4 regions of the Enterobacter sp. UPMP2052 genome follow, and region 1 is predicted to be linked to each of the others. Evidence: predicted binding sites of a transcription regulator. Region 1 holds the regulator's gene; each other region holds the start of a gene.
What was found. The regulator CRP, encoded in region 1, controls carbon source genes, mostly activating them, when cyclic AMP is high. The targets are predictions, from matches to a motif close to ATGTGANNNNNNTCACAT.
Positions count from the first base shown of each region.

Region 2: ACWKX3_RS14020 (glutathione S-transferase) is a predicted target of CRP. The motif match lies at 1,038-1,055, and genes of this name have one in related genera.
Region 3: aaeR (HTH-type transcriptional activator AaeR) is a predicted target of CRP. The motif match lies at 3,605-3,622, and genes of this name have one in related genera.
Region 4: bhsA (multiple stress resistance protein BhsA) is a predicted target of CRP. The motif match lies at 4,971-4,988, and genes of this name have one in related genera.

Region 1 is NZ_JBSKJR010000005.1:162,841-170,705, reverse strand. Features, by position in the region: gene ACWKX3_RS15675 (phosphoribulokinase) at 1-381, shown strand, start outside; gene ACWKX3_RS15670 (OsmC family protein) at 468-872, opposite strand; gene crp (cAMP-activated global transcriptional regulator CRP) at 1,184-1,816, shown strand; gene ACWKX3_RS15660 (YccS/YhfK family putative transporter) at 1,874-3,961, shown strand; gene argD (bifunctional acetylornithine/succinyldiaminopimelate transaminase) at 4,330-5,550, opposite strand; gene pabA (aminodeoxychorismate synthase component 2) at 5,637-6,200, opposite strand; gene ACWKX3_RS15645 (putative adenosine monophosphate-protein transferase Fic) at 6,231-6,833, opposite strand; gene ACWKX3_RS15640 (YhfG family protein) at 6,823-6,990, opposite strand; gene ppiA (peptidylprolyl isomerase A) at 7,097-7,669, opposite strand.
Region 2 is NZ_JBSKJR010000004.1:96,672-104,536, forward strand. Features, by position in the region: gene selA (L-seryl-tRNA(Sec) selenium transferase) at 1-147, opposite strand, end outside; gene ACWKX3_RS14020 (glutathione S-transferase) at 250-858, opposite strand; gene ACWKX3_RS14025 (PTS mannitol transporter subunit IICBA) at 1,314-3,221, shown strand; gene mtlD (mannitol-1-phosphate 5-dehydrogenase) at 3,324-4,472, shown strand; gene mtlR (mannitol operon repressor MtlR) at 4,469-5,059, shown strand; gene ACWKX3_RS14040 (YibL family ribosome-associated protein) at 5,117-5,479, shown strand; gene lldP (L-lactate permease) at 5,808-7,463, shown strand; gene lldR (transcriptional regulator LldR) at 7,460-7,865, shown strand, end outside.
Region 3 is NZ_JBSKJR010000006.1:153,634-161,498, reverse strand. Features, by position in the region: gene yhdP (AsmA2 domain-containing protein YhdP) at 1-1,083, shown strand, start outside; gene tldD (metalloprotease TldD) at 1,167-2,612, shown strand; gene aaeR (HTH-type transcriptional activator AaeR) at 2,661-3,587, opposite strand; gene aaeX (p-hydroxybenzoic acid efflux pump operon protein AaeX) at 3,767-3,970, shown strand; gene aaeA (p-hydroxybenzoic acid efflux pump subunit AaeA) at 3,978-4,910, shown strand; gene aaeB (p-hydroxybenzoic acid efflux pump subunit AaeB) at 4,916-6,883, shown strand; gene ACWKX3_RS16795 (NAD-dependent succinate-semialdehyde dehydrogenase) at 6,971-7,865, shown strand, end outside.
Region 4 is NZ_JBSKJR010000001.1:1,558,305-1,566,169, forward strand. Features, by position in the region: gene mfd (transcription-repair coupling factor) at 2-3,448, shown strand; gene ldtC (L,D-transpeptidase LdtC) at 3,603-4,568, shown strand; gene bhsA (multiple stress resistance protein BhsA) at 4,642-4,899, opposite strand; gene comR (TetR family copper-responsive transcriptional repressor ComR) at 5,143-5,778, shown strand; gene ACWKX3_RS07305 (TonB-dependent siderophore receptor) at 5,954-7,865, shown strand, end outside.

The sequences.
Region 1 (7,865 bases):
AAGCTGACGCGCGACATCAGCGAACGCGGTCATTCGCGCGAGGCGGTGATGGACTCGGTGGTGCGCTCGATGGAAGATTACATTAACTTCCTGACGCCGCAGTTCTCCCGCACCCATATCAACTTCCAGCGCGTGCCGACGGTAGACACCTCCAACCCGTTCGCCGCCAAAACCATTCCGTCGCTGGACGAGAGCTTTGTGGTCATCCATTTCCGCAATCTGGACGGGATCGACTACCCGTGGCTGCTGGCGATGCTGCAGGGGTCGTTTATTTCACATATCAATACGTTGGTGGTGCCGGGCGGAAAAATGGGGCTGGCGATGGAGTTAATCATGACACCGCTGGTGCAGCGGTTGATGGAAGGCAAGCAGATCGCGTGAGTTGTTTTGCCCGGTGGCGCTGCGCTTACCGGGCCTACGATCGTGCTTTTGTAGGGCGGGTCAGCGAAGCGCCACCCGCCAAAAGATTAGGCCTCAATCACTTCATACGAATGGGTAATATTAACCGCTTTCTCAAGCATTAACGCCACAGAGCAGTACTTCTCCGCAGACAGGTCAACCGCGCGCGACACCGCCGCGTCTTTCAGGTCTTTACCCGTGACAATAAAGTGCAGATTGATATGCGTGAACAGGCGTGGCGCCTCTTCGCGGCGTTCAGACGTGAGCTTCACTTCGCAATCGGTCACGTCGTGACGGCCTTTTTGCAGGATCGACACCACGTCGATAGCGCTGCATCCCCCCGCCGCCATCAGCACCATCTCCATAGGGCTTGGGGCTTTATCGCCGGAGTTACCGTCCATCAAAATTTGGTGGCCTGACGCAGACTCGCCCAGGAACGTCAGCCCTTCTACCCACTTTACACGCGCTTGCATATTCATTAACTCCAACGTTGCATTTTTGGTGACAGAGTACGCGCGCGTTACATTTCACGCAACGGAAGGCGACCTGCATCATGCTGAAGCGAGACACCAGGAGACACGCGTCAAAAGCTATGCTAAAACACTCAGGATGCTACAGTAATACATTGACGTTACACATGTATGCAGAGGACATCAAACTTTACTGGCTGCGAAACGTTACGACAGCCGACTTCCCAGGGTATGGGTAAGAATTCGATTGCAACCCCAGAGTCAGGATGCGATTTATGGCTCTGGTGACAGCTTATAACAGAGGATAACAGCGCATGGTGCTTGGCAAACCGCAAACAGACCCGACTCTCGAATGGTTCTTGTCTCATTGCCACATTCATAAGTACCCATCGAAGAGCACGCTGATTCACCAGGGTGAAAAAGCGGAAACGTTGTATTACATCGTCAAAGGCTCGGTGGCAGTGCTGATCAAAGATGAAGAAGGGAAAGAGATGATCCTTTCTTATCTGAACCAGGGCGATTTCATCGGTGAACTGGGCCTGTTTGAAGAGGGCCAGGAACGTAGCGCCTGGGTTCGTGCGAAAACCGCATGTGAAGTGGCTGAAATTTCTTACAAGAAGTTCCGTCAGCTGATTCAGGTAAACCCTGACATCCTGATGCGTCTCTCTTCCCAGATGGCTCGCCGTCTGCAGGTGACGTCTGAGAAAGTGGGCAACCTTGCCTTCCTCGACGTTACCGGCCGTATCGCGCAGACCCTGCTGAACCTGGCTAAACAGCCGGACGCGATGACCCACCCTGACGGCATGCAAATTAAAATTACCCGCCAGGAAATTGGTCAGATCGTTGGTTGCTCCCGTGAAACAGTGGGCCGTATCCTGAAAATGCTGGAAGACCAGAACTTGATCTCTGCCCACGGTAAAACCATCGTGGTCTACGGAACCCGTTAATTACGGTCAAACGGCGTGCCACCGCAAGGTGACACGCCGTTTTTGTCTCTACTCCCCATGTGGCGCAGGCTGATCTATCACCCGGAAGTTAACTACGCACTGCGGCAAACGCTGGTGTTGTGCCTTCCTGTGGCCGTGGGCCTGATCCTTGGTCATCTCCAGCAGGGTCTGCTGTTTTCCCTTGTGCCTGCCTGCTGCAACATTGCGGGCCTCGACACGCCGCATAAGCGCTTTTTCAAACGCCTGATCGTTGGCGGTTGCCTGTTTGCAGGCTGTAGCCTCGCGGTGCAGCTTCTGCTGGCCCGGGATATTCCGCTGCCGCTCATTCTGACCGTGCTGGCAATGACGCTCGGCGTGACTGCTGAAATCAGCTCGCTGCACGCCCGACTGCTGCCCGCCTCGCTGATTGCCGCCATCTTTACGCTGAGCCTGGCGGGCAATATGCCGGTGTGGGAGCCGCTGCTGATCTACGCCCTCGGCACGCTGTGGTACGGCGTATTCAACTGGTTTTGGTTCTGGCTGTGGCGGGAACAGCCGCTGCGCGAATCCCTGAGCCTGCTCTACGTGCAGCTAGCGGAGTACTGCGAGGCCAAATACACCCTGCTGACCCAGCACACCGATCCGGAAAAATCACTGCCGCCGCTGCTGACGCGACAGCAAAAGGTGGTGGATCTGATTGGCCAGTGTTACCAGCAGTTGCATATGCTTGCCGCCAATAAAAACCATGATTACAAGCGGCTGCTGCGCATCTTCCAGGTAGGGCTGGATCTGCAAGAGCACATCTCGGTCAGCCTGCATCACCCGCAAGAGGTGCAAAAGCTGGTCGAGCGTAGCCACGCCGAAGCGGTGATCCGCTGGAACGCACAGACGGTGTCCGCGCGCCTGCGGGTGCTGGCAGACGACATTCTTTATCACCGCTACCCCACGCGTTTTAACATGGATAAACCCCTCGGCGCGCTGGAGAAGATTGCCCGCCAGCACCCGGATAACCCGGTCGGGCAGTTCGCCGCCTGGCACTTCAGCCGCATCGCGCGCGTCCTGCGCACCCAGCGTCCGCTCTACCCACGCGACCTGATGGCCGATAAACAAAAACGGCTCCCGCTGCTGCCCGCCCTTAAAAGCTACCTGTCGCTGAAATCCCCGGCGCTGCGTAACGCCGCGCGCATTAGTGTGATGCTGAGCATCGCCAGCCTGATGGGGATGGCGCTGCACCTGCCGAAGCCATACTGGATCTTAATGACCGTGCTGTTTGTTACCCAAAACGGCTACGGCGCCACGCGGGTGCGCATCCTGCACCGGGCGGGCGGCACGATTGCCGGGCTGGTCATTGCCGGGGTCACCCTGCACTTCCACGTGCCGGAGGGATATACGCTGGCGGGAATGCTGGCAATTACGCTGGTGAGCTACCTGATTATCCGCAAAAGCTACGGCTGGGCGATGGTTGGCTTTACAGTCACGGCGGTATATACCCTGCAGTTGCTTACGCTCAACGGCGAGCAGTTCATCATCGCCCGGCTGGTTGATACGCTGATTGGCTGCCTGATTGCGTTTGGCGGCATGGTCTGGCTGTGGCCGCAGTGGCAGAGCGGGCTGCTCAGGCAAAACGCCCACGACGCGCTGGAGGCAGACCAGGAGGCTATCAGGCTGATCCTCAGCGACGACCCGCAGCCCTCGCCGCTGGCCTATCAGCGCATGAAGGTCAACCAGGCGCACAACGCCCTGTTTAACTCGCTCAACCAGGCGATGCAGGAGCCAGGCTTTAACTCGCACTATCTGGCAGACATGAAACTGTGGGTGACGCACAGCCAGTTTATCGTCGAGCACATCAATGCGATGACGACACTCGCGCGCGAGCACACGATGCTGACCCCGGATCTGGCGCAGCGCTATTTGCAGTCGTGCGAGATTGCGCTGCAGCGGTGCCAGCAGCGTCTGGAGTATGACTCGCCGGGTGAGTCGGGGGATTCAAACATTCTTGAAGCGCCGGAAACGCTAACCCACGGGCCGATGAGCACCCTGGAGCAGCATTTGCAGCGCGTGTTAGGGCATCTGAACACCATGCACACTATTTCGTCGGTGGCATGGCGTCAGCGTCCGCATCATGGGATCTGGTTAACGCGCATACTGAAACGCACGCCGTACTGATTATGTCGGGTGGCGCTACGCTTACCCGACCTACAAGACCTGAACACCGTACCTGCCATTTTGTCGGGTGGCGCTACGCTTACCCGACCTACAAGACCTTAACACCGTGCATGCCGTTTTGTCGGGTGGCGCTACGCTTACCCGACCTACAAGACCTGAACACCGTACCTGCCGTTTTGTCGGGTGGCGCTACGCTTACCCGACCTACAAAACCTGAACACCGTACCTGCCATTTTGTCGGGTGGCGCTACGCTTACCCGACCTACAAGACCTGAACACCGTACCTGCCATTTTGTCGGGTGGCGCTGCGCTTACCCGACCTACGGTTTTGTAGGCCCGTGCAAGCGCAGCGCCGCCGGGCAATGAGGTTATCCCCGGACTATTTTACCGACCGCCGCGGCAAACCGGGTTAACCCGTCTTCAATATCCTTATCTTCCACCACCAGCGACGGCGCAAAGCGCATCACGTCCGGCCCGGCGTTGAGCACCATCACCCCTTCGTGCGCGGCGGCGTGCAGGAAATCACGGGCGCGGCCTTTGTACTGCGGCTTCAGCTCGGCACCAATCAACAGCCCCATCCCGCGGATCTCGCTGAAGACATCAAACTGTTCGTCAATCTGCTGAAGGTGCTTCACAAACTGCTCGCGTTTCGCGTTCACGCCGTTGAGAACCGTCGGCGTGTTGATGATATCGAACGCCGCACCGGCAATCGCGCAGGCCAGCGGGTTGCCGCCGTAGGTGGAACCGTGGGAGCCGACGTGGAACGCGGAAGCGATATCCTGGGTGGTCAGCACCGCACTGATCGGGAAGCCGCCGCCGAGCGCCTTGGCGCTGGTCAGGATATCCGGCGTGACGCCGTAGTGCATGTAGGCAAACAGATCCCCGGTGCGTCCCATGCCGCATTGCACCTCATCAAACACCAGCAGCGCCTTGTGCTCGTCGCACAGCGCGCGCAGCCCTTTCAGAAATTCCGGCGTGGCCGCCGTCACGCCGCCTTCGCCCTGAATCGGCTCCACCACCACCGCGCAGGTGTGGTCGTCCATCACCGCCTTCACCGCATGCAGATCGTTGAACGGCACGTGGATGATGTCGGCGGGTTTCGGGCCGAAGCCGTCGGAATACTTCGGCTGGCCGCCAACGGACACGGTAAACAGCGAGCGACCGTGGAAGGCGTTATGGAAGGCGATAATTTTAGTTTTATACGGGCTGTGGCGGGTTGACGCGTAATAGCGCGCCAGCTTGAACGCGGTTTCGTTGGCTTCAGTGCCGGAGTTCATGAAAAGCACGCGCTCGGCAAAGGTAGCGTCGATGATCTTGCGCCCCAGGCGCAGCGCAGGCTCGTTGGTGAAGACGTTGCTGGTGTGCCACAGGGTTTCGCCCTGAGTTTTCAGGGCGTCTACCAGCGCAGGATGGCAATGACCCAGCGCCGTCACCGCAATCCCGCCCGCGAAATCCACATACTCTTTGCCCTGCTGATCCCACACGCGGCTGCCTTTCCCTTTTACCGGGATAAACTCTGCCGGTGCATAAACCGGCAGGATCACTTCGTCGAATGTTGCGCGGGTAATTGCGGATTGTTCAGTTGCCATGTCATGCCCATCCATTTTATGTCACAGTGATTGTGAAAATATAATCACAAAATATGCATAAAAAATCACAACAAGGCAATAGATAATCAGCGATGGAGGAAATTGCCCAGCAGCTGGTGTCCCTGTTCGCTGAGAATGCTCTCGGGGTGGAACTGCACGCCTTCGAGATCCCATTCGCGATGGCGGATCCCCATTATTTCCTGCGTCTCGCTCCAGGCGGTGACCTCAAAGCAGTCGGGCAGCGTCGGCGGATCAATTACTAAAGAGTGATAGCGGGTAACGGTTAACGGGTTATTCAGCCCGGAAAACACGCCAGCGCCTGCGTGGGTGACGGGCGAGGTTTTGCCGTGCATCACTTTTGCGGCACGCACGATGGTTGCCCCAAAGGCCTGGGCGATCGCCTGATGGCCGAGACAAACGCCCAGAATTGGCAGTTTGCCCGCGTAGTGGCGGATCGCGTCCAGAGAGAGGCCGGACTCCGACGGCGTGCACGGCCCCGGCGAGATCACTATTTTCTGCGGGGCCAGCACGTCAATCTCAGCCAGGGTGATGTCGTCGTTACGGCGGACAACCACCTCTGCACCCAGTTCGCAAAAATACTGGTAAAGGTTCCAGGTGAAGGAATCGTAGTTATCAATCAGCAGGATCATGGCGGCTCCGGAAAAAAATGCCGCCCTATTCTACTCAGTTTCCCGCGCTTCGCTCACTACTTTGGCAAAGATGGCGTTCAGCGCCGTGAGATCGCCCATCGCGCCGTTCTGGTTGGCGGTGGCCCAGTCGTCCGGGTCGATGCCTTCCCAGCTCAGCTGATAGCCCGCGTGGAGCGCCAGCTGCTCAAAGAAGATGCGCTGCGCGATGCCGTTACCGATGCGGAACGGATGCAGAACGTTAATCTCGCAGTAGTAGTGGCTGAGACGAGCGATAAATTCGTCTTTCTCCAGCCCCGCCAGATAGCCCTCCTCTTCGAGATCCTGCATCAGCGCGTTGCCCTCTTTCTCGATATAGGCAAAGTGGCAGAAGCGGGTATCGCCCTGATAAATATCGACTTCGCGGATATCCCCCGCCCACTCGAAAATATCCTGGTAAAGATGGCGGTGAATAGCGCACAGGTGCGGAAGCCCCGGCGCGGACGGCCCCAACGGTAGCGTGGCCGCACGCAGCGCGGTGATTTCGTACGCCGCCTGCGCCAGCCGGTCCGCCTGGCGCACGTTAAGACGGTTGCGCATGACGTTCAGGCCGGGGTAGAGATACGGGTCGCGGTCGTCACCGATTTTATCGCTCATAGTGCCTCCTGAGTTCATCAAGGCGGCGCTGGGCATCCTCGGCGTTTAGCGTGACAAGGGGACTTTCGACGCCTTCAAGGCGGCGGCTGGCCTGAAAATTAACGTTGCGCTGCTGTTCCCAGAGTCGGGACTTTTGCCTGTCGGTGAGTTTTTTCACTTAACGCCTCCCTGAATATGTCCGTTTGCCACAAGTATAAGCAGCAAAACGCGCTTTCGCAGGGAGGGCTAAACAACACGGGCAGAGATGCCCGTGTTAAAGAGGATTACGGCAGAACTTTTGCGGAGAGGATAACAACCGGCTTGGTCGGCACATTCTGGTACGGACCGACGTCATGGGTTGGCACCTGAGAAATCTTGTCGGCCACGTCCATGCCTTTCACAATTTTACCAAACACGGCATACCCGAAGTCGCGCTGGCCGTGGTCGAGGAAGGCGTTATCGGCGACGTTCAGGAAGAACTGGCTGGTCGCGCTGTCTTTATCCGCGGTACGCGCCATCGAGATAGTGCCGCGCTTGTTCAGCAGGCCGTTGTCCGCTTCGTTCTTGATGGGCGGATTAGGTTTCTTTTGCTGCATCTGCTCGTTAAAGCCACCGCCCTGCACCATAAAGCCTGGGATCACGCGGTGGAACGTGGTGTTGTTATAGAAACCGCTGTTCACGTAGTCGAGGAAGTTTTTCACAGAGACGGGAGCTTTCTGGCTGTTCAGTTCCAGCTCAATATTGCCGGCGGAGGTGGTCAGCAGGACGTGAGGGTCTCCTTTGGCTGCCAGCGCAGCAGGGGAAACGGCAGAAAGAGCAAACACAGCTGCAACAGCCGCCAGTGTTGATTTGAGCATGAGAATTCCTTAACAAAGCGCAGTAGAGAAAGCGAATGGCTTGATTCTAAAGAGCAGTATGAACGGAGACCAGCCTTTTACCTAATTTTACGAATTTGAAACAGTTGTAACCGCGCAAACGATTGGCTTTCACGCCCGTTAACGTGACTTAGATCACATTAAATCGTGCAATAACCTGCAAATTAATCCTTAAAGA
Region 2 (7,865 bases), on a different contig from region 1:
ATGTTCCCGCACCTCTTCCTGAAGCAGACGCAGCATATCGACCGTCGCGGTATGGCCGAAACGGTCGACGACGGTTAAGAAGTGGGGATCACGCAGAAGCCGATCGGTAGCAGGAATGTGGCTGTAGAGAGAACGATGAGTAGTCATGGATGCGCCCGGCGAATGGATATCATCCCCCCTCCCGACGGGAGAGGGAGTTAACATGGGAGGGATTGTAACGCCTCTGGCCGCTAAGTGTTATAACCCGCATCAAGCCTTTGGCGGTTCGGTACGGGCAAAGCTTTCGCGCTGGAAAAGGGTCTCAGCGAGCTTCACCAGCAGCGGACGGTCTACGCACCAGCCAGGCGAAACCCGGCGGAAGTTGAGGTAGCCAATGGCGCAGGCAATGGCAATGGTTCCCAGGTTGAGATCGTCATTCTGAATTTTCCCGTCCCGGATCAGCTGTTCACAATGGTCCAGGCTGCGGCTGATTTTTTCCCGCTGACGCAGCAGCTCCGTTTCCGACTGCTGGGCTGCCGGCCTTGCCTGCTCGCGCACGGAGGCAAGGGCCGCGTCCATAATGCCGTCCGCCAGGGCTTCTGTTTGCTTCATCGCCAGCGCCGCTTTCGGATCGGCTGGCAGCATCGCGGGCGCGATCCCCAGCAGTTCGATGTATTCCGCAATAATCGGGGAATCAAACCAGCATTCGCCCTCATCCGTCACCAGCGCCGGGACTTTTCCCAGCGGATTGTACTGCGCCACGCCGTTTTCGGCGTTGTAAGGCTGTTCATTTACGAATTCAAACGCAATCCCTTTCTCCAGCAGGAGAATTGAAATTTTACGCACGAAGGGACTGGTATAGCTGCCGACGAGTTTCATTGCCTGATCCTTGATGCCGCGAAAAACGTCAGTATGGAACAATCGATGGAAAAAGGCAGGTATGCGTATCGCATTCCTTCCTCCTTGCACAGCGTTACCCCGAATGACATCAGGACAAATCTGCATGCAAATATTTTGTGAATTCAATCACAATACCGAAACAAACACGCGGTGAGAAAATGTGATGCGAATCACAAAACGTCGGGTATTTTGCTTACTTTATGCCCGTTGTATTTTTTTTATGCACGCGTTATGTGATCGCGATCACTTCATTAAATGGCATACCCCCTACATTTACGTGATTGAGATCACACAAATTTTCGGTGTCTGGACAGTTGAACGATTCAATGCCAGATTTCACAGCATCAGAACAGGGCCCGGCTACCTCTGCCGCCGCACATTAACGATAAACCTCGGGCCGTAAGCCTAAGCGTAAACATAAGAAGGGGTGTTTTATGTCATCCGATTTCAAGATCAAAGTTCAAAGCTTTGGTCGTTTTCTCAGCAACATGGTGATGCCAAATATCGGCGCGTTTATCGCGTGGGGTATTATCACCGCATTGTTTATTCCGACAGGGTGGTTGCCTAACGAAACGCTGGCGAAACTTGTTGGCCCAATGATTACCTATCTGCTGCCGCTGCTCATCGGTTATACCGGTGGTCGTCTGGTCGGCGGAGATCGCGGTGGCGTAGTGGGTGCCATTACGACCATGGGCGTGATCGTCGGCGCGGATATGCCGATGTTCCTCGGCGCGATGATTGCCGGTCCTCTGGGCGGCTGGGCGATTAAGAAATTCGACGTCTGGGTGGATGGTAAGATCAAATCCGGCTTCGAAATGCTGGTGAACAACTTCTCTGCGGGCATCATCGGGATGATCCTCGCGATTCTGGCGTTCCTCGGCATTGGCCCTGCGGTTGAAGTTCTGTCTAAAATTCTGGCGGCAGGCGTTAACTTCATGGTGGCGCACGACATGCTGCCGCTGGCGTCTATCTTTGTTGAACCGGCGAAAATCCTGTTCCTCAACAACGCCATTAACCACGGTATCTTCTCCCCGCTGGGTATCCAGCAGTCGCATGACCTTGGCAAGTCCATCTTCTTCCTGATTGAAGCGAACCCGGGTCCGGGTATGGGCGTTCTGCTGGCGTACATGTTCTTTGGTCGCGGCAGTGCAAAACAGTCTGCGGGCGGCGCGGCAATCATCCACTTCCTGGGCGGTATCCACGAAATTTACTTCCCGTACGTGCTGATGAACCCACGTCTGATCCTGGCCGTTATCCTCGGCGGTATGACTGGCGTGTTCACGCTGAGCGTGCTGGGTGGTGGTCTGGTTTCTCCAGCCTCTCCAGGCTCTATCCTGGCGGTACTGGCGATGACCCCGAAAGGCGCTTACTTCGCTAACATCGCGGCTATCTGTGCGGCGATGGCGGTCTCCTTCGTGGTCTCGGCTATCCTGCTGAAAACCAGCAAGGTGAAAGAAGAAGACGATATCGAAGCGGCAACCCGTCGTATGCATGACATGAAAGCAGAATCCAAAGGCGCAACACCGCTGGCGGCTGGCGATGTCTCTAACGACCTGAGCCACGTACGTAAAATCATCGTTGCCTGCGACGCCGGTATGGGTTCCAGCGCAATGGGTGCAGGCGTACTGCGCAAGAAAGTGCAGGATGCGGGCCTGACCAATATCTCCGTCACCAACAGCGCGATCAACAGCCTGCCGCCGGACGTTGACCTGGTGATTACGCACCGCGATCTGACCGAGCGTGCGATGCGCCAGGTGCCTCAGGCACAGCACATTTCGCTGACCAACTTCCTCGACAGCGGCCTGTACGCCAGCCTGACCGAACGTCTGGTTGCTGCGCAGCGTCACGAAGATAATGAAGTGAAAGTGCGTACCAGCCTTCAGGACAGCTTTGACGAGAGCAATGCGCACCTGTTCAGACTGGGCGCGGAAAACATCTTCCTTGGCCGTACCGCTGCCACGAAAGAAGACGCCATTCGCTTCGCGGGTGAGCAGCTGGTTGCTGGCGGGTACGTTCAGCCAGAATACGTTGAAGCGATGCTGGAACGTGAAAAACTGACGCCAACCTACCTCGGCGAATCCATTGCGGTTCCACACGGTACGGTTGAAGCGAAAGACCGCGTGCTGAAAACCGGCGTCGTGTTCTGCCAGTATCCGCAGGGCGTACGCTTCGGTGAAGAAGAAGATGACATCGCCCGTCTGGTGATTGGTATCGCCGCTCGCAACAACGAGCACATCCAGGTGATTACCAGCCTGACCAACGCCCTGGATGACGACACCGTCATCGAGCGTCTGGCCAACACCACCAGCGTAGAAGAAGTGCTGGCGCTGTTGAACAAGTAAGTCCGTTCTCTTCCCTCTCCCCGTTGGGGAGAGGGCTAGGGTGAGGGGAAAAGTTCCTCACCCCAGCCCTCTCGGGTAAAAACATTAATGAAGGTTAACACTATGAAAGCATTACATTTTGGCGCAGGTAATATCGGTCGTGGTTTTATCGGCAAACTGCTGGCAGACGCAGGCATTACGCTGACATTCGCCGATGTGAACCAGGTGGTGCTCGACGCCCTGAATGCCCGTCATAGCTACCAGGTCCACGTTGTCGGCGAAAACGAACAGGTTGAGACGGTGTCTGGCGTGGATGCGGTGAGCAGCATTGGCGACGAGGTTATCGACCTTATCGCCCACGTTGACCTGGTCACCACCGCCGTCGGCCCGGTTGTGCTGGAGCGCATTGCCCCTGCCGTGGCGAAAGGCCTGGCTAAACGTAAAGCACAGGGCATTGAAACGCCGCTGAACATTATCGCCTGTGAGAACATGGTGCGCGGCACCACGCAGTTGAAGGCCCACGTTATGGCCGCCGTGGCGGACGAAGACAAGGCCTGGGTTGAGGCGCACGTCGGTTTTGTTGACTCCGCCGTGGACCGCATCGTTCCGCCGTCAGAATCGGCCACCCACGATCCGCTGGAAGTCACCGTTGAAACCTTCAGCGAGTGGATCGTTGATAAAACCCAGTTTAAAGGCGCGCTGCCGACCATTCCGGGAATGGAATTAACCGACAACCTGATGGCATTTGTCGAACGTAAACTCTTCACGCTTAACACCGGGCATGCTATAACCGCGTACCTCGGCAAATTGGCCGGTCATCAGACCATCCGTGATGCAATCCTTGATGAGAACATCCGTGCGGTGGTGAAAGGCGCAATGGAAGAGAGCGGCGCGGTGCTGATTAAACGCTACGGTTTTGATGCCGATAAGCATGCAGCCTACATTCAGAAAATCCTCGGACGTTTTGAGAATCCGTACCTGAAAGATGACGTCGAGCGCGTGGGACGTCAGCCTCTGCGCAAACTGAGCGCGGGCGACCGTCTGATTAAACCGCTGCTGGGCACGCTGGAATACGGTCTGCCGCATGCCAACCTGGTGAAAGGGATTGCCGCCGCAATGCACTATCGCAGCGAGCAGGACCCGCAGGCACAGGAACTGGCGCAACTGATTGGCGATGAAGGCCCTCAGGCTGCGCTGGCGCAGATCTCTGGTCTGGACGCCAACAGCAACGTGGTTGTGGAGGCGGTTAACGCTTATAACGCAACCAAATGATGCAGAATGCGGCGCAGGTTAGCCTGCGCCCAAATTACAGATTGTCAGATATGCAGGCAATAATGGAACAAACCCAGGCCTTTGAAAATCGTGTGCTTGAGCGTCTGAATGCTGGCAAAACCGTACGAAGCTTCCTGATTGCTGCCGTCGAGTTACTGACCGAGGCAGTGAACATTCTGGTGCTTCAGGTGTTCCGCAAAGACGACTACGCGGTAAAATATGCTGTAGAACCGTTACTGGACGGCGACGGACCGCTGGGCGATTTATCGGTGCGCCTGAAGCTGATCTACGGTCTTGGCGTGCTGAGCAGGCCCGAGTATGAAGATGCCGAGCTGCTGATGGCGTTGCGCGAAGAGTTAAATCATGACGGTAATGAATACGCCTTTACCGATGATGAGATCCTCGGGCCGTTCGGCGAGCTGCACTGCGTGACCGCCCTGCCCCCGGCACCCCACTTCGATAACAGCGATCCTGAGCTGTATGCGATGCAAAAGCTGCGTTATCAGCAAGTTGTTCGCTCTACCATGGTCCTTTCCCTGACTGAGCTGATTTCACGAATCAGCTTAAAAAAAGCGTTTCAGAAGTAAGCCTGCGCACTTTGTTGTATCCTTCCCGGTAAATCCCCCGAATTTAGAGTATGTGTTATGAAAGAAGTCGAAAAGAACGAGATTAAACGCCTGAGCGACCGTCTGGATCTGATCCGTCACCAGATGGCGGGCCTCTCGCTGGTTGATTCCGCCGAGAAGTACGCCGAACTGGAAAAAGAGGTCACTAAGCTGGAAGCAGAAATCGAGCGCCTGCGCGAAGTTAAAGGCCAGAAGCTGAGCAAAGAAGCGCAGAAGCTGATGGATATGCCGCACCGCCGCGCGATCACCAAAAAAGAGCAGGCCGACATGGGCAAGCTGAAGAAAAGCGTCCGTGGCCTGGTGGTGGTTCACCCGATGACTGAACTTGGCCGTGAAATGGGCCTGAAAGAGATGACGGGCTTTTGTAAGACGGCATTCTGAATAGTTTCCCCTCACCCTCCCCCTCCCCAAAGGGACGAGGGATCTGAACGGTTTTCTCCCTCTCCCTGTGGGAGAGGGCCGGGGTGAGGGCATCAGGCCATACCCCGCCCAAAATTGGCCCAACCAATCCCCCTTTTGACTGTCCACTGGTTCACACTTCTGCCATTACCGCTCACAAAACCATTGCTCATGCATAACATTTGATTAACCATTTGTTGTCATTAACCCTACATCACCTTATTGGCAGGACCACTTTTACACTGACCGTGACGCAGAGATGAGCACAGACTCACCGCCGAACCGATCGTGTGGTCCTCAGGAGACCTGCATGAGCCTCTGGCAACAAAACTACGATCCGGCCGGGAATATCTGGCTGTCTAGCCTGATCGCATCGCTTCCGATCCTGTTCTTTTTCTTCGCGCTGATTAAGCTCAAGCTGAAGGGCTACCTTGCCGCAACCTGGACCGTGGCCATCGCCCTGCTGGTGGCGTTGCTCTTCTACAAAATGCCGGTCGATCGCGCGCTGGCGTCGGTCGTGTATGGCTTTTTCTACGGCCTGTGGCCGATAGCCTGGATCATCATCGCGGCGGTGTTTGTCTATAAAATCTCGGTGAAAACCGGGCAGTTCGACATTATCCGCTCGTCGATTCTTTCCATCACGCCTGACCAGCGCCTGCAGATGCTGATTGTCGGTTTCTCGTTCGGGGCGTTCCTCGAAGGGGCGGCAGGCTTCGGTGCGCCGGTGGCGATTACCGCCGCGCTGCTGGTCGGTCTGGGCTTTAACCCGCTGTATGCCGCTGGCCTGTGCCTGATTGTGAACACCGCGCCGGTAGCGTTTGGCGCGATGGGGATTCCGATTCTGGTCGCCGGGCAGGTCACCGGGCTGGACAGCTTCGAGATTGGCCAGATGGTTGGCCGCCAGCTGCCGTTCCTCACCATCATCGTGCTGTTCTGGATCATGGCGATTATGGACGGCTGGCGCGGCGTGAAGGAGACCTGGCCTGCGGTGATGGTCGCGGGCGGCTCTTTTGCTATCGCCCAGTATCTTAGCTCTAACTTCCTCGGCCCCGAGCTGCCGGACATTATCTCTTCGCTGGTGTCGCTGGTGTGCCTGACGCTGTTCCTCAGACGCTGGCAGCCGGTGCGTATTTTCCGCTTTGCCGATATGGGCGCGTCCCAGGTCGATCAAACCCTGGCGCGTACGGGGTATACCCCAGGGCAGATTGTTCGCGCGTGGTCGCCGTTCCTGTTCCTGACCGCTACCGTAACGCTGTGGAGCATTCCGCCGTTTAAAGCCCTCTTCGCCCCGGGCGGCGCGCTGTACGACATGGTGATTAACATCTCTGTACCGTTCCTCGACAAGATGGTCGCCCGCATGCCGCCGGTGGTTCACGATGCCACGCCGTATGCGGCGGTCTACAAGTTCGACTGGTTCTCCGCTACCGGTACGGCCATCCTGTTTGCCGCTATCCTTTCCATTGTGTGGCTGCGCATGAAGCCTGCCGCCGCAGTGCAGACGTTTGCCAGCACGCTGAAAGAGCTGGCGCTGCCGATTTACTCCATCGGGATGGTGCTGGCGTTCGCGTTTATCTCGAACTACTCCGGACTGTCGTCGACGCTGGCTCTGGCTCTGGCACATACCGGGCACGCCTTTACCTTCTTCTCGCCGTTCCTCGGCTGGCTGGGGGTGTTCCTGACCGGGTCGGATACCTCGTCCAACGCCCTGTTTGCGGCCCTGCAGGCGACGGCGGCACAGCAGATTGGCGTCTCCGACGTCCTGCTTGTCGCGGCTAATACCACCGGTGGTGTGACCGGGAAGATGATTTCGCCGCAGTCCATCGCCATTGCCTGTGCCGCGGTGGGACTGGTGGGGAAAGAATCGGATCTGTTCCGCTTTACCGTAAAACACAGCCTGATATTTACCTGCATGGTGGGGGTGATCACCACGCTGCAGGCCTATGTCTTAACCTGGATGATTCCATGATAGTGATGCCCAGACGCCTGTCCGACGAGATTGCCTCTCGCGTGCGGGCGCTGATTGAAGAACAGCAGCTGGAGGCGGGCATGAAATTGCCCGCCGAGCGCCAGCTTGCCGCCCAGCTTGGTGTGTCGCGCAATTCACTGCGCGAGGCGCTGGCGACGCTGATCAGCGAAGGGGTGCTGCTGAGCCGTCGCGGCGGCGGTACCTTTGTGCGCTGGCAGCATGACGACTGGTCCGAGCAAAATATCGTTCAGCCGCTGAAAACGCTGATGGAGAACGACCCGGACTACAGCTTCGATATCCTTGAAGCCCGCCACGCCATCGAAGCCAGCACCGCCTGGCATGCCGCGATGCGCGCAACTGAGGCCGATAAAGAGAAGCTCAAAATCTGCTTTGAGGCGACAC
Region 3 (7,865 bases), on a different contig from region 1:
ACTGCGCGCACGCCAGCGCTAACGCTGGGCGGGCAAACGTGGAATAACCTCAGCATCGTTTCGCAACCTGCGGCAAACGGTACGAAGGTTGAGGCGCAGGGACGGGAGATTAACGGCACCCTGACTATGCGAGATCACGCCCCCTGGCAGGTGGCGATCCGTTACCTTTATTACAATCCTGCCACGGCGAAGGCAAAAGAGCCGTCTGCGAGCACGCCGCCGCTGAGCAATGCTTCTCGCGTGGATTTCAGCGGCTGGCCCGATCTGCAGCTGCGCTGCGCGGAGTGCTGGCTGTGGGGACAAAAATATGGCCGCATCGACGGTGATTTCGCTATCCGCGGGAATACGCTGAGTTTGACCGGCGGCCTGGTGGATACCGGCTTTGGCCGCCTGACGGCGCAGGGCGAGTGGGTGAACAATCCTGGCGGGCAGCGCACCTCGCTGAAGGGCGATATCAAAGGCAATAAGCTGGATGCCGCCGCCAACTTCTTTGGCATCAGCACGCCGCTTCGCGGCTCGTCCTTTGATGTTAACTACGACCTGCACTGGCGCGCGGCACCGTGGACGCCAGACGAGGCCTCTTTGAACGGCATCCTGAAAACCCGCTTCGGTAAGGGCGAAATTGCGGACGTGAGCACCGGCCACGCCGGACAGATTTTGCGCCTGCTGAGCTTCGATGCCCTGCTGCGTAAGCTGCGCTTCGATTTTAGCGACACCTTCAGCGAAGGTTTCTACTATGACTCCATTCGCAGCACGGCGTGGATCAAGGACGGGGTGATGCACACTGACGATACGCTGGTGGATGGTCTCGAAGCAGACATTGCAATGAAAGGATCGGTAAACCTCGTGCGCCGCGAACTGGATATGGAAGCCGTGGTTGCGCCGGAAATCTCCGCCACCGTGGGCGTCGCGGCGGCCTTTGTGGTGAACCCGATTGTCGGCGCGGCGGTGTTTGCCGCCAGTAAGGTACTGGGGCCGCTGTGGAGCAAGGTCTCCATTCTGCGCTACCGCATTACCGGCCCTATTGATAAACCGCAGATTAATGAGGTGCTGCGCCAGCCGCGCAAAGATGCACAGCAATGATTTGACGTGGGCGGGTAATTGCCTCACTCTCAATAAATATGAATTTTTTACCGCCCAAGCGGCAACGAACGAGTAGCAATACGATGAGTCTGAACCTGGTAAGTGAACATTTGCTCGCAGCGAACGGCCTGAGCCATCAGGACCTGTTCTCCATTCTTGGTCAACTGACCGAACGCCGTCTCGACTACGGCGATCTCTATTTCCAGTCGAGCTATCACGAATCCTGGGTTTTAGAAGACAGCATCATCAAAGATGGCTCTTATAACATTGACCAGGGCGTTGGCGTGCGCGCCGTCAGCGGCGAGAAAACCGGCTTTGCCTATGCCGACCAGATTAGCCTTGCGGCACTTGAGCAGAGCGCACAGGCCGCGCGTACTATCGTGCGCGATACCGGCGATGGCCGTGTGAAAACGTTGGGTGAAATTCAGCACTCTGCACTCTATACCAGCATCGATCCGCTGCAGAGCATGAGCCGTGAAGAGAAACTGGATATTCTGCGCCGCGTGGACAAAGTGGCCCGCGCCGCGGACAAACGCGTGCAGGAAGTCTCTGCCAGCCTGAGCGGTGTATACGAGCTGATTCTCGTCGCAGCAACCGACGGTACGCTGGCTGCCGACGTCCGTCCTCTGGTCCGCCTCTCGATTAGCGTGCAGGTGGAGGACGATGGCAAGCGTGAACGCGGCTCCAGCGGCGGCGGCGGTCGTTTTGGCTATGACTGGTTCCTGGGTGACGTTGACGGTGAAGCCCGTGCCGATGCGTGGGCCAAAGAGGCCGTGCGCATGGCAATGGTGAATCTTTCTGCGGTGGCTGCGCCGGCGGGGACCTTCCCGGTCGTGCTGGGTGCTGGCTGGCCGGGCGTACTGCTGCACGAAGCGGTAGGCCACGGTCTGGAAGGCGACTTCAACCGTCGCGGTACGTCGGTGTTTAGCGGCCAGATGGGGCAGCTCGTCTCCTCCGAACTGTGCACCGTGGTTGATGACGGTACTATGGTTGACCGTCGTGGCTCTGTGGCTATCGACGACGAAGGTACGCCGGGCCAGTACAACGTGCTGATCGAAAACGGCGTACTGAAAGGTTACATGCAGGACAAGCTTAACGCGCGTCTGATGGGCGTGGCGCCAACGGGTAACGGCCGTCGCGAATCTTACGCGCACCTGCCGATGCCGCGCATGACCAACACCTATATGCTGCCGGGGCAATCCACGCCGCAGGAGATTATCGAATCCGTTGATTACGGTATCTTCGCGCCAAACTTTGGCGGCGGTCAGGTGGATATTACCTCCGGTAAGTTTGTCTTCTCGACTTCAGAAGCTTATCTGATTGAGAAGGGCAAAGTGACCAAAGCGGTGAAGGGCGCGACCCTGATTGGCTCCGGTATTGAAGCCATGCAGCAGATTTCCATGGTCGGTAACGATCTGAAGCTCGATAACGGCGTGGGCGTGTGTGGCAAAGAAGGCCAGAGCCTGCCGGTTGGCGTGGGGCAACCTACCCTGAAGGTCGACAGCTTAACGGTGGGCGGCACCGCGTAATTCCCCCGCACCCTGACCCTCTCCCCACGCGGGAGAGGGTCGGTGAACCTACTCTTTACGTCTTCCCCGCATTCCCTGAAACAGTTCCGCCACGTCCACAAAATACTCGGTCAGATAGTTAATACAGACCTGCACCTTCAGCGGCAACTTATCTTTTTCGGTATACAGCGCGTAGACCGGACGGGGATCGGACTGGTAGCGCGGGAATAAAATCTCCAGCTCGCCGCTGTTGATCTCGTTGATCACCCACATCAACGGGACGTAGGCGATGCCGGCACCCGCCACCAGCCATCGTGAGATGGTCATCGGATCGTTTGTCACGAAACGCCCCACGGGCAGCAGCTTCGTGGAAAGCCCTTCCGGGGCAATCAGTTCAAACTCGTTATCCGGGCGCACGCTGTATTCCAGCCAGGAGTGGTTCGTCAGGTCGGCAGGCTTTTCCGGAACGCCGTACTGTGCCAGATAGCTTTTCGAGGCGCAGACCACCATCGGCATGCTGCCCAGGCGGCGGGAGAAGAGGCTGGAATCCTGCAGTGCGCCGACGCGGATCACTACATCCAGCCCGTCTGCGATCAAATCCGGCGCAGGTATGCCGGTCACCAGATTTACGGTTAAGCCCGGGTACTCCTTGAGCATATCCGCCGTCATGGCAGCGAGGACATTTTGTGCCATAGTTGAAGAACAACCGATGCGCAGCGTACCGATAGGCGTGTTGTTAAAAGCGTAAAGCTGCTCGTGGACATCCTGCACTTCATGCAGCATCCGGCGGCAGCCCTGGTAGTAAATTTTGCCCGCTTCGGTTAACCCGATGCTCCGGGTGCTGCGGTTGAGCAGCTTGACCTGAAGTTCATCTTCCAGTTTTGACACCGTCTGGCTGATGGACGAGACGCTCATTTGCAGCTGCCTGGCGGCGGCGGTAAAGGAGCCCAGTTCAACCACTTTGGCAAACACCGACATGCGTTTTAAACGTTCCATTGTTCACTCTGGCTTAAAAGTGATTTAGATCACATATTATAGATAACAGCATAACAGTTACGTTAATATATTATTAATTACATAACGGCGTCGCCACTCTCGCCCGGCTTTTCTTGCTCTCCTGCGGCGGCGCACGCTGAAAAATACCGTAGCCTGCACTCTCTCTAATCAAGGTCAACATGAGTCTGTTTCCCGTTATCGTGGTGTTCGGTTTGTCGTTCCCACCGATATTCTTTGAGCTTCTTTTGTCACTGGCGATTTTCTGGCTGGTGCGCAAGGTGCTGGTCCCAACCGGGATCTATGATTTTGTCTGGCACCCTGCACTGTTTAATACGGCGCTGTATTGCTGCCTGTTCTATCTGATATCGCGCATGTTTGTTTGAGGTTGATGTGAAAACGCTAACAAGAAAAATCTCCCGCACTGCCATTACCATGGCGCTGGTTGTCCTGGCGTTCATCGCGATCTTTCGCGCCTGGGTTTATTACACCGAATCACCGTGGACGCGTGACGCGCGTTTCAGCGCGGATGTTGTGGCGATAGCACCCGATGTCGCCGGGCTGATTACCGCGGTCAACGTCCACGATAACCAACTGGTGAAGAAAGATCAGGTTCTGTTCACTATCGATCAGCCTCGCTACCAGAAAGCATTAGAAGAGGCGGAAGCGGACGTGGCCTATTATCAGGCGCTGGCTTCCGAGAAACGTCGTGAGGCGGGCCGCCGTAACCGACTTGGCGTGCAGGCCATGTCCCGCGAAGAGATCGACCAGTCCAACAACGTGCTGCAAACCGTGCTTCACCAGCTTGCGAAGGCGCAAGCGACGCGCGATCTCGCCCGGCTCGATCTGGAGCGTACGGTGATCCGCGCGCCGTCTGACGGCTGGGTCACCAACCTGAACGTCTACGCCGGGGAGTTTATCACCCGTGGCTCCACCGCGGTGGCGCTGGTAAAACAGAACTCCTTCTACGTTCTGGCCTATATGGAAGAGACGAAGCTGGAAGGCGTGCGTCCGGGTTACCGCGCGGAAATCACGCCGCTTGGCAGCAACCGCGTCTTTAAAGGCACGGTCGACAGCGTGGCCGCAGGCGTCACCAACTCCAGCAGCAGCAATGACACCAAAGGGATGGCGACCGTGGACTCAAACCTTGAGTGGGTCCGTCTGGCGCAGCGTGTACCGGTACGTATTCACCTGGATGAACAGCAGGGCAATCTCTGGCCTGCAGGCACCACGGCCACCGTGGTGATCACCGGCGAAAAAGACCGCGACGCCAGCCAGGACTCTCTCTTCCGTAAAATCGCCCACCGCCTGCGCGAGTTTGGTTAATCGCTATGGGTATCTTTTCCATCGCCAGCCAGCACCTCCGCTTCGCCGTGAAGCTGGCGTGCGCCATCGTGCTGGCGCTGTTTGTCGGCTTTCATTTTCAGCTTGAAACGCCCCGCTGGGCGGTGCTGACGGCGGCGATTGTCGCGGCGGGGCCGGCCTTTGCGGCGGGTGGTGAACCCTACTCGGGCGCCATTCGCTACCGCGGGATGTTGCGTATCGTCGGGACGTTTATCGGCTGTATCGCGGCGCTTACCATTATTATTCTGATGATCCGCACGCCGCTGCTGATGCTGATGGTGTGCTGCATCTGGGCGGGCTTCTGTACCTGGGTCTCCTCGCTGGTAAAAGTAGAGAACTCCTACGCCTGGGGACTTTCGGGTTATACCGCGCTGATTATCATCATCACCATTCAGGCAGAGCCGCTGCTCGCCCCACAGTTTGCCGTCGAACGCTGCAGTGAAATTGTCATCGGTATCGTCTGCGCCATCGTGGCCGATCTGCTGTTTTCGCCACGTTCCATCAAGCAGGAAGTGGATCGCGAACTGGATGCGTTAATTGTCGACCAGTACAAACTGATGCAGTTGTGCATTAAGCATGGCGACAGCGAAGAGGTTGATAACGCCTGGGGTGGCCTGGTACGGCGCACCACCGCGCTGGAAGGGATGCGCAGCAACCTGAATATGGAGTCTTCCCGCTGGTCCCGGGCAAACCGTCGTCTTAAGGCGATCAACACCGTGGCCTTAACGCTGATAACCCAGGCGTGTGAAACCTACCTGATCCAAAATACCCGTCCTGAAGTCGTGACCGACACCTTCCGCGAACTCTTCGCCGAGCCGGTTGAAACGGTGCAGGACGTGCATAAGCAGCTCAAACGCATGCGTCGCGTCATCGCCTGGACCGGCGAGCGCGATACGCCAGTGACCATTTACACCTGGGTCGGGGCGGCAACGCGCTACCTCTTGCTCAAGCGCGGCGTCATCGGGAATGCCAAAATCAGTGCCGCAGAAGAAGAAGTGCTACAGGGCGAAGTGGTGATCAAAGCCGAGTCGGCGGAACGCCACCACGCGATGGTGAACTTCTGGCGCACCACGCTGGCCTGTATGCTCGGTACGCTGTTCTGGCTGTGGACCGGCTGGACCTCCGGCAGCGGGGCGATGGTGATGATCGCCGTTGTTACCTCACTGGCGATGCGTCTGCCGAACCCGCGCATGGTCGCTATCGACTTCCTGTACGGCACGATAGCCGCTCTGCCGCTTGGGGCGTTCTATTTCCTGGTAATTTTACCCTCGACGCAGCAGAGCATGCTGTTGCTCTGTATCAGCCTTGCGGTCATGGCGTTCTTTATCGGTATCGAAGTGCAGAAACGTCGCCTGGGATCGCTGGGGGCGCTGGCGAGCACCATCAATATCCTCGTGCTGGATAACCCGATGACGTTCCACTTCAGCCAGTTCCTCGACAGCGCGTTAGGTCAACTGGTGGGCTGTTTCCTGGCGATGATGGTGATCCTGCTGGTGCGGGATAATTCGCAGGCGCGCACCGGTCGCGTGCTGTTAAACCAGTTCGTTTCGGCGGCCGTATCGTCGTTGACCACCAACACCGCGCGCCGTAAGCAGAACCATCTGCCTGCGCTCTATCAGCAGCTGTTTTTACTGCTGAATAAATTCCCGGGCGACGTTGCCAAGTTCCGCCTGGCGTTAACCATGATCATCGCGCACCAGCGTCTGCGTAATGCGCCGGTGCCCATCAATGACGATCTCTCCAGCTTCCACCGTCAGCTTCGTCACACCGCCGATCATGTGCTCTCGGCGACCAGTGACGACAAACGTCGGCGTTACTTTACCCAGCTGCTTGAGGAGCTGGATATCTACCAGGAGAAGCTGCGGTACTGGGACGCGCCGCCGCAGGTGACCGAGCCGGTTGGGCGTCTGGTGTATATGCTGCATCGATATCAAAACGCACTAACCAATAGCTGACTAAGTAAAAAGCCGACGCCAGAAGCGTCGGTTTTTTTATGGCTATACTTATTTCTGCAGGCTCTTACATTCAGACAGGGAGGACACATGACTACCCAGGCTCTCCAGCACCACATTCTTTTTCAGAACGGCTATCTGGTTAACGGCATCTGGAAAACGCTCGACACCACCTTTGAGGTGCTGAATCCGGCCACCGGTGAAGTGATCACCCGCGTGGCGAAAGCAGGCAAAGCCGAAACCGAAGAGGCGATTGCGGCGGCGACAAAAGCATTTCCCGCATGGCGTGCCAAAACCGCGAAAGAGCGCTCGGCGATCCTCTATCGCTGGTATGAACTGATTATTGAGAACAAAAGCTGGCTCGGGCGGCTGATGACTACCGAGCAGGGTAAGCCGCTGAAGGAAGCCGAAGGCGAGGTAGAGTATGCCGCCAGCTTCATTCAGTGGTTTGCCGAACAGGCGAAGCGCGCAAACGGGGAAATCATCCCACCGATCAAACCCGGCTCCCGCATTCTGGCGACCCGCGAACCCATTGGCGTGGTTGCCGCCATCACGCCGTGGAACTTTCCTATGGCGATGCTGACGCGCAAACTCGGCCCGGCGCTGGCCGCAGGTTGCACCGGCGTGATCAAGCCCGCCAATAACACGCCCCTGAGCGCCTTCGCGCTGCTCACCCTGGCGAAGCAGGCGGGCGTGCCGGATGGCGTGCTGAATGCCGTGGCTGGGAGCACATCTGAAATCAGCGATGCCATTATGGCCAGCCACGATGTGCGGAAAATCTCGTTTACCGGCTCGACCGCCGTGGGCAAAACGCTGGTGCGTAACGCGGCCGAGACCATGAAAAAAGTCTCGATGGAGCTGGGGGGAAATGCCCCGTATATCGTTTTTGAAGACGCGGATATCGATGCCGCGGTGAAAGGCGCTATCGCCAACAAATTCCGCAATGCCGGTCAGGTGTGCGTCAGCGTAAACCGTTTCTACATCC
Region 4 (7,865 bases), on a different contig from region 1:
CATGCCTGAACACGATCGTTATTCCTTGCCTGTCAACGCGGGCGACCAACGCCAACTGGGCGAACTCACGGGCGCGGCGTGCGCCACGCTGGTGGCAGAAATCACTGAGCGCCATCCGGGGCCGGTAGTCCTGGTTGCGCCGGATATGCAAAATGCCCTGCGCCTGCATGACGAAATCCGGCAGTTCACCGACAGCCTGGTGTTTAGCCTGGCCGACTGGGAAACGCTGCCGTATGACAGCTTCTCGCCGCATCAGGAAATTATCTCTTCGCGCCTGTCGACGCTGTATCAGCTTCCAACCATGCAACGCGGCGTGCTGATTGTGCCGGTGAATACGCTGATGCAGCGCGTCTGCCCGCACAGCTATCTTCACGGCCACGCCCTGATGATGAAAAAAGGTCAGCGCCTCTCCCGCGACGCCCTTCGCGCGCAGCTGGACAACGCCGGGTATCGCCATGTTGATCAGGTCATGGAGCATGGGGAATACGCCACCCGCGGCGCGCTGCTTGACCTCTACCCCATGGGCAGCGAACAGCCATACCGTCTGGACTTTTTCGATGATGAAATCGACAGCCTGCGCGTGTTCGACGCCGACACCCAGCGCACGCTGGAAGAAGTTGAGGCGATTAACCTGCTCCCGGCGCATGAATTCCCGACGGATAAAACCGCCATTGAGTTGTTCCGCAGCCAGTGGCGAGACACGTTCGAGGTTAAGCGCGACGCTGAACATATTTATCAGCAGGTCAGTAAAGGCACGCTGCCCGCCGGGATCGAATACTGGCAGCCGCTGTTCTTCAGCGAGCCGCTGCCGCCGCTGTTCAGCTACTTCCCGAAAAACACGCTGATCGTGAATACAGGCGATATTGATGCCAGCGCCAGCCGGTTTGAAAGCGAGACCCGCGCCCGTTTCGAAAACCGCGGCGTGGATCCTATGCGCCCGTTGCTGCCGCCCGAGAAGCTGTGGCTACGCACCGATGAACTGAATGCCGAGCTAAAACGCTGGCCACGGATGCAGCTCAAAACCGATTCACTTGCGAAAAAAGCGGCCAACACGAACCTCGCGTTTAAGACGCTTCCGGATCTCGCCGTGCAGGCGCAGCAGAAATCGCCGCTCGATAATCTGCGTAAGTTCCTCGAGTCCTTTACCGGCCCGGTGGTGTTCTCGGTTGAGAGCGAAGGCCGTCGCGAGGCGCTGGGCGAACTACTGAGCCGCATTAAGGTGGCACCAAAGCGCATTTTGCGACTCGATGAAGCCACCGGCAATGGCCGTTATCTGATGATCGGCGCGGCCGAGCACGGGTTTATTGATACGCTTAACAACCGCGCCCTGATCTGCGAAAGCGACCTGCTCGGGGAGCGCGTTGCGCGCCGCCGCCAGGACAGCCGCCGTACCATCAACCCGGACACATTGATCCGTAACCTGGCGGAACTGCACCCGGGTCAGCCGATTGTTCACCTTGAACACGGTGTCGGGCGCTATCAGGGGATGACGACGCTGGAGGCGGGCGGCATCAAAGGTGAATACCTGATGCTGACCTATGCCAACGACGCCAAACTGTACGTGCCGGTATCGTCCCTGCATCTGATCAGCCGCTATGCGGGCGGTGCGGAAGATAACGCCCCGCTGCATAAGCTGGGCGGCGATGCCTGGGCACGAGCGCGCCAGAAAGCGGCGGAAAAAGTTCGCGACGTGGCGGCTGAACTGCTGGATATCTACGCCCAGCGTGCGGCCAAAGAGGGCTATGCCTTTAAGCATGACAAAGAGCAGTATCAGCTGTTCTGCGATAGCTTCCCGTTCGAAACCACGCCGGATCAGGCTCAGGCCATTAACGCCGTGCTGAGCGATATGTGCCAGCCGCTGGCGATGGACCGGCTGGTCTGCGGCGACGTGGGCTTCGGCAAAACCGAAGTGGCGATGCGCGCAGCCTTCCTCGCCGTGGAGAACAACAAGCAGGTGGCGGTGCTGGTCCCTACCACCCTTCTGGCCCAGCAGCACTTCGACAACTTCCGCGACCGCTTTGCCAACTGGCCGGTGCGCATCGAAATGCTGTCGCGTTTTCGCAGCGCCAAAGAGCAAACGAGCATTCTGGAGCAGGCAAGCGAAGGCAAGATCGACATTCTGATCGGCACGCACAAGCTGCTGCAAAGCGACGTGAAGTGGAAAGATTTGGGCCTGCTGATCGTCGACGAAGAACACCGCTTCGGGGTGCGTCACAAAGAGCGGATCAAAGCGATGCGCGCGGACGTCGATATTCTGACCCTGACCGCAACGCCGATCCCGCGTACGCTGAATATGGCGATGAGCGGCATGCGCGATCTGTCGATTATCGCCACCCCTCCGGCGCGCCGTCTGGCGGTGAAAACCTTCGTGCGGGAGTACGATAATCTGGTGGTCCGCGAGGCGATCCTGCGCGAAGTGTTGCGCGGCGGCCAGGTGTATTACCTCTACAACGACGTGGAAAATATTCAGAAAGCCGCCGACAGGCTGGCGGAGCTGGTGCCGGAGGCGCGTATTGCCATCGGCCACGGGCAGATGCGCGAGCGCGAGCTGGAACGCGTGATGAACGATTTCCACCACCAGCGCTTTAACGTGCTGGTCTGTACCACCATTATTGAAACCGGCATCGACATTCCTACCGCCAATACCATCATCATTGAACGGGCGGATCACTTTGGCCTGGCGCAGCTTCACCAGTTACGTGGCCGCGTAGGTCGTTCGCACCATCAGGCCTACGCATGGCTACTGACGCCGCATCCGAAGGCGATGACCACCGACGCGCAAAAACGTCTGGAAGCCATCGCCTCGCTGGAAGATCTCGGCGCCGGGTTCGCGCTGGCAACGCACGACCTCGAGATCCGCGGGGCGGGCGAACTGCTGGGCGAAGATCAGAGCGGTTCGATGGAAACCATCGGCTTCTCGCTGTATATGGAGCTGCTGGAAAACGCCGTCGATGCGCTGAAGGCCGGTCGGGAACCGTCGCTGGAAGATTTAACCAGCCAGCAAACCGAAGTCGAGCTGCGGATGCCGTCCCTGCTGCCGGATGATTTTATTCCAGACGTGAATACCCGCCTGTCATTCTACAAGCGTATTGCCAGCGCGAAAAATGAAGGCGAGCTGGAAGAGATCAAAGTCGAGCTGATCGACCGCTTTGGCCTGCTGCCGGACGCCGCGCGCAACCTGCTGGACATCGCCCGTCTGCGTCAGCAGGCGCAAAAGCTGGGCATTCGCAAGCTGGAGGGCAATGAGAAAGGCGGGATGATTGAGTTTGCCGAGAAAAACCATGTCGATCCGATGTGGCTGATCGGCCTGCTGCAAAAACAGCCTCAGCACTTCCGTCTGGATGGCCCGACGCGTCTGCGCTTTACGCAGGAGCTGGCCGAGCGTAAGAACCGCATGGAGTGGGTCCGTAACTTCATGCGTCAGCTTGAAGAGAACGCCATCGCCTGACCGGCACCACAGGCTCCCGGTAGCGCAACGCTGCCGGGAGCAACAATTTACAAACTCTTTGCACTTCGCCCGATCTTCCCGACACACCCATTGACCATAATTATGATTCACAGCTTATAAAATAATAACCTTATCATTTATATGGATTATAGTGATGATGATCTCTTCGCGTCTTATCCGCTGGATTACGTTGTCTGCGCTGATAGCAACGGTAACCATTGCGTTACCCGCCCGGGCAAACACCTGGCCTCTCCCGCCCCCTGGCAGCAAACTTGTCGGGGAAAATCGTTTTCACGTCGTGGAAAATAATGGCGGTTCGCTTGAGGCGATTGCTAAAAAATATAACGTTGGGTTCCTGGCGCTGCTTCAGGCCAACCCAGGTGTAGATCCTTATGTGCCTCGTGCCGGCAGCGTGCTGACGATCCCGCTCCAGACGCTGCTGCCGGACGCGCCGCGCGAGGGGATCGTGATCAACCTAGCTGAGCTTCGGCTTTACTATTATCCACCGGGTAAAAACGAAGTGACCGTCTATCCTATCGGCATTGGGCAGCTGGGCGGCGACACGCTCACCCCAACGATGGTGACCACCGTCTCCGATAAGCGGGCAAACCCGACGTGGACGCCAACGGCCAATATTCGCGCCCGCTACAAAGCGCAGGGTATCGAGCTTCCGGCGGTTGTGCCGGCAGGGCCTGATAACCCCATGGGACATCACGCGATCCGCCTCGCCGCCTACGGCGGTGTCTATCTGTTGCATGGAACCAATGCGGATTTCGGTATTGGGATGCGCGTCAGCTCCGGCTGTATTCGCCTTCGCGATGACGACATCAAGACGCTTTACAGCGAGATCACGCCGGGCACCAAAGTGAATATCATTAATACGCCGATTAAGGTTTCTGAGGAGCCTGGCGGCGTGCGGCTGGTCGAAATCCATCAGCCGTTATCGAAAAACATAGGTGACGATCCGCAAACCCTGCCCATCAATCTGAATGCTGCGATGGTGAGTTTTAAAACGAATGCCAGCACCGATGAGGCCGTGATGGGGAGAGCCATGGAGGTACGTTCAGGCATGCCGACTGACGTCACGCGGCACCACAATATTGCGCAACAGTCGATGTAAGACCCAACGAAAAACGCCCTGCATATGCAGGGCGTTTTTTATAGCAGTGGCATAAATGAGGGTTTAGCCAGGCTTATTTGTAGATGACCGCAGTACCGTGGAGGGTGTTAGGACCGGTCACTGAGGTGATGCGGAAAGATTTTGCACCCATTTCATCCGCTTTTTGCGCCAGCTGATCTTCCAGTGAACCCAGGTTAGTCCCGGCATTCGCGGAGATGGTGCCCACTTTCTGCTGGTCAGCAGGGGTGGATTGCACTTCAACAGCGGCGAAGCTTGCGAAAGAGAGTGAACTCAGAACAGCGGCAGCGATGAGGGTTTTAACGTTTTTCATGTTTTTATACCTTTAGGCAGATGAATTGATGTCGTAATTTATTTACTTAACGATCGATAGGTAAATGATAGATGTGATCCAGGTCACACGTCAACCCATTTTTATAACGACCATTAAATAAATTTAAATTCCGTTATTATTCATATCGATAGGATTAATTTATTTTTAAGCAAACAGCGCTGGTCCCGGCTGTGGTTTATTTTTATAATGGTCATTCAACAAACCAACAGAGGACCAACGGCAATGACAACCGATGTCACGAGTTGTGCGAAGAAAAGCCGTGGCCGACCAAAAGTGTTCGACAGGGATGCGGCGCTGGATAAGGCCATGACGCTCTTCTGGCAGCACGGGTACGAGGCAACGTCGCTTTCGGACCTGGTGGAAGCTACCGGAGCCAAAGCGCCGACGCTGTACGCGGAGTTTACGAATAAAGAGGGGCTGTTCCGGGCGGTTCTGGATCGATACATCTCCCGTTTTGCGGCGAAGTACGAAGCACAGCTGTTCTGCGAAGAAAAATCCGTTGAGCAGGCGCTGCGGGATTACTTCACCGCCATCGCCACCTGCTTCACCAGCAAAGAGACCCCTGCCGGGTGTTTTATGATCAACACCTCTGCCACCCTCGCGGCCTCGTCTACAGAGATCGCCAACACGGTGAAATCGCGCCATGCGATGCAGGAGGAGACGCTGAGCACGTTCCTTGCCCAGCGCCAGCAGCGCGGCGAGATCCCCGCGCATTGTCGCCCGCAGGCGCTGGCGCAATACTTAAGCTGCATTCTGCAGGGCATGTCGATTAGCGCCCGCGAAGGCGCTGGCCTGGAAAAACTGCAAAGCATCACCCAGACCACGCTGCGCCTGTGGCCTGAACTTCTCAAGCTGTAATCTTAAGGGCGGCCATCCGCCCTTTCTGTTTTCTTCCTTCCTCGTTTTCATCTAACCCCCCAAATTTTCTCAGGTTGATAATGCGTTTTATTATCGGCAGTATTCGCATTTACATTTTTTAACACGACAAAAACAACCTGCCCGCATAATAACAATCGCTTAATAAGGAATGATGATGAAGACGAGCCTCTGGGTGCTCAATCCGGTATTGCTGGCTATGGCAATGCCCCTTTATGCAGAACAAAACACAGAAGAGAACCTGGTGGTTAGCGCCAACCGCAGCCACCGCACCGTGGCCGAGATGGCGCAGACCACGTGGATCATTGAAGGCCATGAGATTGAACAGCAGGTTCAGGGCGGCAAAGAGTTCAAGGATATCCTTGGACAGCTGATCCCGGGTATGGACGTCAGCAGCCAGGGACGAACCAACTACGGCATGAACATGCGTGGCCGCGCGATTGTGGTGCTGGTGGACGGCGTTCGCCTGAACTCATCGCGCACGGACAGCCGTCAGTTGGATGCCATCGATCCTTTCAACGTTGATCACATTGAGGTGATCTCTGGCTCCACGTCCCTGTACGGCGGCGGCAGTACGGGCGGCCTGATCAATATTGTGACCAAAAAAGGGCAGCCGGAAAGCCAGGTCGACCTGGAGCTTGGCGGTAAAACGGGTTTTAACAACAGCAACGATCGTGACGAACGCGTGGCAACCGCCGTCAGCGGCGGGAACGATCATGCTTTCGGTCGGCTGTCCGTTGCCTGGCAGCGTTTCGGCGGCTGGTACGATGGTAACGGTGACGCCCTCACCTTCGACAATACGCAAACCGGGTTACAGCACTCGGACCGCCTGGACGTGATGGGCACCGGCACGATTGAGATTGACGAGACGCGTCAGTTGCAGGTGGTCACCCAGTATTACAAAAGCCAGGGCGACGACGATTACGGGTTAAACCTGGGCAAAAACATGGGTGCCGTTACAGGCAGTGGAACGGCCTCTACCCAAAGCGGATTTAACTCCGATCGTGTTCCCGGCACCGAGCGCCATCTTATCAGCCTGCAATACTCGGATACCGATTTCTGGGGACAGGAGCTGGTCGGGCAGATTTATTACCGGGATGAGTCCCTGCGCTTCTACCCTTTCCCGACGCTGGACGCGCAGACCAAAGCCGTTACCAGCTTCGCCGCCTCCGAGCAGAATACCGACCAGTACGGCGCGAAACTGACGTTAAACAGCACGCCGCTGGACGGCTGGCAGATGACCTGGGGGCTGGATGCGGATCACGAGACGTTCGACTCCAATCAGATGTTCTTTGATTTGGCGCAGTCCGTTCCCTCGGGCGGTATGAATAACCACGCTATATATTCCACGGGACGTTATCCGGGCTACAGCATCACCAACATCGCGCCGTTTCTGCAGAACAGCATTGATCTGAGTGATGTCTTCACTCTGAGCGGCGGCGTACGCTACCAGTGGACCGAAAACCGCGTTGATGACTTTATCGGCTATACCCAGCAACAGGCGATTGCCAACGGTAAGGCGCGGTCCGCAGAGGCCATCCCGGGCGGCAAAACCGATTACGACAACCTGCTGTTCAATGCCGGGATCCTTGCGCATCTCACGGAAAATCAGCAGGCCTGGTTTAACTTCTCTCAGGGCGTGGAGTTGCCCGACCCCGGTAAATATTACGGCAACGGTTCCTATGCAAGGGCCGATGCACAGGGCCATCTTGCGCTGGTGAAAAGTGTTAACCCGCAGGATGCGAAGCTCGAAGGCATCAAAGTGAACTCCTATGAGCTGGGCTGGCGTTATACCGGCAATAATCTGCGCACCCAGATTGCGGCCTACTACTCGTTGTCGGATAAATCGGTCGACATTAACCGCCGCGATATGACAATCGACGTCAATCAGCAGGAGCGCAGGATTTACGGCGTGGAGGGCGCGGTGGATTATTTCATTCCTGACAGCGCCTGGAGCCTCGGCGGGAATTTCAACGTGCTGAAGTCAGAGATTAAAACGAACGGATCGTGGGAGAAGTGGGATGTGACACAGGCCTCACCGTCAAAAGCCACGGCATACGTCGGCTGGT